2 regions of the Cytobacillus sp. FSL M8-0252 genome follow, and region 2 is predicted to be linked to the other one. Evidence: riboswitches for the same ligand, from Rfam matches in the RefSeq annotation. Region 2 holds a riboswitch; the other holds the start of a gene.
The links. Region 2 has a riboswitch for S-adenosylmethionine ahead of MKX83_RS02215 (O-acetylhomoserine aminocarboxypropyltransferase/cysteine synthase family protein). Riboswitches for the same ligand answer to the same signal wherever they lie in the genome.
Positions count from the first base shown of each region.

Region 1: it holds a riboswitch for S-adenosylmethionine, as region 2 does, so the genes downstream of both, MKX83_RS19965 (O-acetylhomoserine aminocarboxypropyltransferase/cysteine synthase family protein) here and MKX83_RS02215 (O-acetylhomoserine aminocarboxypropyltransferase/cysteine synthase family protein) in region 2, are expected to answer to the same signal.

Region 1 covers NZ_JBBOWZ010000001.1:3,952,642-3,955,821, reverse strand. Annotated here, with positions in the region: gene gcvH (glycine cleavage system protein GcvH) at 1-319, shown strand, start outside; gene MKX83_RS19980 (toprim domain-containing protein) at 465-827, shown strand; gene MKX83_RS19975 (thioredoxin family protein) at 832-1,155, shown strand; gene MKX83_RS19970 (hypothetical protein) at 1,428-1,763, shown strand; SAM riboswitch class I at 1,852-1,957, shown strand; gene MKX83_RS19965 (O-acetylhomoserine aminocarboxypropyltransferase/cysteine synthase family protein) at 2,038-3,180, shown strand, end outside.
Region 2 covers NZ_JBBOWZ010000001.1:421,216-424,395, reverse strand. Annotated here, with positions in the region: gene MKX83_RS02220 (DUF1648 domain-containing protein) at 1-358, opposite strand, end outside; gene MKX83_RS02215 (O-acetylhomoserine aminocarboxypropyltransferase/cysteine synthase family protein) at 693-1,970, opposite strand; SAM riboswitch class I at 2,258-2,349, opposite strand; gene MKX83_RS02210 (hypothetical protein) at 2,437-2,835, opposite strand.

The DNA.
Region 1 (3,180 bases), 3.5 Mb from region 2:
AGTTCGTATTGGTATTACATACTTTGCTCAATCAGAACTTGGAGATATCGTATTTGTTGAGCTTCCAGAAGTAGGAGATGAAGTAACTGCTGATGAACCGTTTGGTAGCGTAGAATCTGTTAAAACAGTTTCTGAGTTATATGCACCAATTAGTGGTAAAATCGTTGAGATTAACGAAGAACTTAGCGATAGTCCAGAATTTGTGAATGAATCTCCTTACGAGAAAGCATGGATGATTGTTGTTGAGCCATCCGATGCAAGTGAAATTGACAAGCTAATGACAGCTGAACAATATGAAGAAATGACAAAAGAAGATTAATTGTAGTTAAATAAAGAAGGTCAAATCATTAAATGGTTTGACCTTTTTCTAAATTTCTATATAGACATACCAGATGAGTGCTGAAAAGTTTTCAAATGTAAAAAGGCTTACTATTATAAAATATATAAATGATATATATTAGGTGATGAGCATGCATATAGAACATGGCAATAAAGTGATTATTGTTGAAGGTAAATCTGACAAACGAAAAGTGAAAGGACTAATCAGAGAACCTGTAGAGATCTTATGTACAAATGGAACGATTGGCACTTCGAAGTTGGATGAATTAATTGATTATTTAATTGGGAAGGAAGTCTATATATTAGTCGATGCTGACGCATCAGGAGAAAAACTTCGTAAACAATTTAAGAGAGAGTTACCAGAGGCAGAGCATATCTATATTGATAAAATGTATCGTGAAGTCGAGGCGGCACCTGCGCATCATTTAGCTACAGCCTTAATAAGTGCAAATATAGATATATATACCGAGTATTTAGATAAAGGATGATAACATGATTGACTGGTCAAACAATGACTTAAATGATTTGATCGCAAGGAAGCAATCCGGCTTATTTTATTTATTCACTCCTATGTGTGGGACATGTCAAGTTGCCGGGAAAATGCTAACAATTACTGAGCAACTGTTGCAGAACCTTCCTATAGGTAAAGCCGACCTGAATTTTTTGCCAGCAGTGGCAGAAAAGTATGAAATTGAAAGTGTACCGTGTTTACTTGTGTTTAAAAAAGGAGAGTTAGTTGATAAGCTTTATGCTTTCCATTCAGTACCTTATTTACTTGAACAAATTCAATCATATGAATTACAGTCTCAATTTTAAAACCACTTATTGTTTAGGAATAAGTGGTTTTCTTATGCTTTTAATCAAGGGGGGTTTGCGTAAATGTTTAAATACACCCCTCACTCATTCTAGGCAGATGAATCGATGGGATATTTCTTTTTTCTGTCGATAAGTCTAGCTTTTGACATATTTCTCGGGAAATAGGTTGTGAACATTGTTGGAAATAAATGTTCTGTCAGTTAAAGTCGATAGTTAGGAGAAGGAAATCATTTCTTGGAACAGAATTATAGAATATAAGACGCGGGCTGGGGGTGGTTTCAATAGAGGAACTCATTTATCATTTCAATCAATCTTTAAGAGTAAATGATCATATTTTAATGATGTTAAAGGAACCTATAAGGATTCGAGTAGAATTAGAGCAAAATCTATTGTATTTGACATTAGACCGTAAAAGGCTGCTAATTAAACATACTCGCCCATTGAAAAATTATCATATAAACATTCAAACTACTGCTGACCACTTTCATTCTTTGCTTCAAGGGCGTACGAGTCTAAAGAAACAAGTGGATGAAAAGCATATCATCCTTAAGTCGACTTTTAGACAATTATTAAAATTAGATGCCATTTTCGTATTAAATCAAAAATAATCATAAATACATCAAATGTCCTAAAAAAAGATTGACTTCCCAAAAAAAGGTTGTTATTCTATCCTTAGAATAATTAGAAAATTAAATATTCTTATCGAGAGTGGTGGAGGGACTGGCCCTATGAAACCCGGCAACCGGTTGTTTGATACACGGTGCTAATTCCAGCAGAGCATAAAAGCTCTGGTAGATAAGAAGAGATGATAAACCCTCTTCTTTGTGAAGAGGGTTTTTGGTCGTCTTTTCTTTCCAATTTAAAAAAGAGGAGAGATGTAAAATGGCAGAAAAAGAAAAGCAACTTCGATTTGAAACAATTGGTGTTCATGGTGGGCTAAAACCTGATCCAGTAACAGGGGCAAGAGCGGTCCCAATCTATCAAAATAATGCTTATCAATTCCAGAATACAGAGCATGCGCAAGACTTATTTGGCTTAAAAGAAACAGGATATATTTATTCTCGTATTCATAATCCAACGGTTACTGTGTTTGAGGAAAGAGTTGCATTGTTAGAAGGGGGAACAGGCGCATTAGCATTAGCAAGCGGGCAAGCAGCCATTTACTTAGCTCTTCTTAATATTGTTCAAGCGGGTGATGAAATTGTAGCTGCCTCTAATTTATATGGAGGTACATATAATTTATTTACAGTCACTTTACCAAAGTACGGCATCAACGTTAGGCTTATCGATATTAATAATGAAGAGGAACTACGAGCAGCAATCAATGAGAAGACACGAGCTGTATTTGCCGAAACCATTGGTAACCCGAGTTTACAAGTACTAGATATTGAAACAGTTTCAAATATCGCCCATGAACATGGTGTGCCGTTAGTGGTTGATAACACATTTGCAACTCCTTATCTATGTCGGCCAATTGAGCATGGCGCAGACATTGTTGTTCACTCTGCAACGAAATGGTTACTTGGGAATGGGACGACAATGGGGGGGATCATTGTTGACGGTGGTAAATTTGATTGGAACTCAGAGAAGTATCCAGGATTAAGTCAGCCGGATACAAGCTATAACGATATAGTATATAGTGAGGCACTGGGCCCTGTAGCATATATTACTAAAGCGAGAGTGCAGCTTCTAAGAGATTTAGGTCCAGCACTAAGTGCACAAAGCGCCTTCCAATTTACGTTAGGTTTAGAAACGTTAACGGTTCGAATGAAAGAACATATTGCTAATACGAAAAAAATTGTGCAATATTTAAATAATCATCCTGCTGTTAATTGGGTACTTTATCCGGGCGATGACAACCATCCTAATAAAGAATTAGCAGACAAATATTTATCTAAAGGTGCAGGGGCAGTTGTCGTTTTTGGCATATCTGGTGGGCGTGAAGCAGGTGCGAAGGTTATTAATTCGGTTGAGCTGTTCGCACATGTAGCGAATGTAGGTGATGCAAAAAGTCTTATTATACAT
Region 2 (3,180 bases):
CGAATAATGCGAGGCAAATATTCTTTATGACATTTAGCATTTTTCTACTCGTTAAGTAAAATGCGGCTGCATTTGATTCATTGATGCGTGCAGGGTAATTATGAATATGAGGAAACCGTTCAAATATCCCCATCATAAACCATAGAAACACGCCGATAATTGGTAAGATAAATAATTCATATTTAGAACCCCACCGATCAACTTCCCCTGAAGCATTGTAATGACCCGGTACTTGTTCAGGTATAGCTGACCAAGACACAACTAAGAATACAATCGACCCAATGAATACAATAAGACCAAGTATGTCGCATCCCCATTCCCATTTAGTACGAGGCAATTTAAGTACTGGTCTATCCATACCCCATTCCTCCTCTTTCCGTTCGTCTTTTTAATACATACGAAGGAAAGATAAAAAGGTTTCATCCATTAGATAATCAAAGGCAACTAGTTCATACAGGGAATTACGCGATGGCTCTATCCCCCTTTTCATGAAAGGAAACAGGCGCGTCGTAATGGTAAGATATCAGTGTTGATGGCTCTGTTTGAGAAAAATATTGTCATTCATACTGTATGAGGTGAATCGCCTGAGACATGCGATCAACAAAGTATATGGTAAAGGAATAAAGAATGGTTCTTTGATAAGCAGTTTAACTTCACACTTTTCACCCTTTATAATGCAAATCGTAATAAACCTACGTACATTGTTTTAACGCTTGCGTGATATCAGCCATCACATCTACAGGATCCTCTAAGCCAACAGAAAGGCGGATCATTTCGGGACTCACACCCGCCTCCGCTTGTTGTCCAGGTGAAAGACGAGCATGTGTTGTACTCGCTGGATGAATAATGAGCGTTTTAGCGTCACCAACATTTGCTAAATGTGATACCAGCTTTAGTGAGTTGATAAACCTTTTAGCTGTACTGATTCCCCCTTTGATGCCAAATGTAAAGGTTGCACCTGCCCCACTCGGAAAATACTTTTTCCCGAGATGATATTGTGGATGGCTTTCTAACCCAGGGTAGTTCACCCAAGAAATATGAGGTAACTCTCCTAACCGTTTAGCCAAAACTTGTGCATTAGCGACTTGCTTTTCTACTCTGACACTTAATGACTCCAGACCTTGAATAAATAACCAGCTATTGAAGGCAGACAGCGTTGCCCCTAAGTCATGGCCAAGTTCAAATCTTGCTTTAAGAATAAAAGCTTTTTCCCTAGAAATTTCAACATAGCTGCGATTACCAATAGCAGGCTTTTTCTCATTAAAGGAAGGAAATCTTTCGTTACTCCATTCGAATCTTCCTCCATCTACAATTACCCCACCGATTGCCGTACCATGTCCACCAATAAATTTAGTTGCTGAATGAACGACTATATCCGCGCCAAATGCAAGTGGTTTTAGTAAAAATGGCGTAGTAAATGTATTATCTACTACTAATGGTAGGCCGTGACGTTTCGCTATCTCACTTAACTTTTCTAAATGTGCTACCTCCATATTCGGGTTGCCAATTGTCTCTGTGAAAATCGCCTTTGTCCTTTTATTAATTTTTCCTTCTAAAGATGTAAAGTCCGTCCCATCAACAAAATGAACATTGATACCGAATTTACTAAACGTTTCTGCAAATAAATGGTAGGTACCACCATAAAGAGCCTGTGTAGAAACTATCTCATCGCCTGCTCTTGCAAGTGTTAAAAGGGCAATGGAAATCGCTGCTTGCCCAGATGAAACAGCAAATGAGGCTACGCCACCTTCTAACTGTGCCATTCTCTCCTCAAACACTGCATTGGTTGGATTTGCATTCCTTGAATAAATAAAGCCAGGCTCTTGCATCTGAAATAAGCTTGCTGCATGATCGGTATCTTCAAACACATAGGATGAAGTCATGTATATTGGTACGGCTCTCGACTTTGTAACAGGATCTGGCACTTGCCCCCCATGAAGCGCTATTGTATCAAACTGGTGATGATTCATTTTTCATTCTCCTCTCACATTTCACTTATAATAAACAAACTCGACTCGGAACCATCTATCAGTGATGAGCTTTTGAGTATGCCAGCACAATGGTTGTTTTTTCATAAATTGAATTTGAAACATCAATTTTTTATGTCCAACACCTTTTTTCAAGAGCAGAAAAAAGACCACTTTCAATAAAAAGAGATTGTACTCTTCCATCGAAAGCCGCCTTTAGTCGTCTAATCGGCATAGATAAAGCCCCTCTTGCTAAAGAAGAGGGGCTCACGATATATCGCCATATCCTCAACTTATCTATCTTGGAATTAGCACCGTTACCTAGTTTTGGTCGGTTGCTGAGGCTTCAAAGGGCCAGTCCCTCCACCTCTCTTGATAAATTGAATTTTTTAAATTTTAAGAGTCATTAATTATTAATCAGAATAACCTTATCATCCGGCGCTGTCAACAGCTTTTTATAATAAATCTTTTATGCAGCACAAAGTCTTTCTTTTGCCTTTATTACTGACACCCAATATTCAACTGGAGATATAAAGGATTGCAAATAATTCAGCTCTTTATTATACATAAGAGCCTCCACTAAAAGATAAACAGACGTATCATTTAAATCGTTAACAATCATATCAAGCAAAGTTGCTTTCATATTCATAATATCTTCATAATCATCGATGATAGCTAACTTATCATCTAAATATGAAAGAAAAGCTTGTAAATGAACAACCTCTTCTTGTAATTCCTTCCACCCTTTATCCTCAGCTAATACGTTTACATAATTAACAAATTGATTGTACTCTTCATGACTATCTCTTTTAATTTTCTCTGCTAATATATCAAAAAATACATGATTGGACATATCCTTGCTGTTCACTATTAGAGCACCACCTTTACTATTTATATAAAATTATAGACCTTCTCTTTTAAATATTCAATAAAATCACATGAAACTATTTTCAATTAAGGAGTCGGGTGGTGTGTAGTTTTAGTCTAAATTAAACCAAGTAGCTAGGATATAAGGGGGATACAATAATTTCTAATTTTTCTTACGCATTTGAATGAAAGGTGAAATCACCCTTCCACTACTAGATGCATATCCAGCTATTTATGTAAGCTTTGTTTTGCCCTTTTTACCCGGCTCATCATTCGACTTGATTCTTTGTTAGCCTTGTTCCTCTCTTTTACATGGCTCATACTTCAATTTGATTCTTTGTTAGCT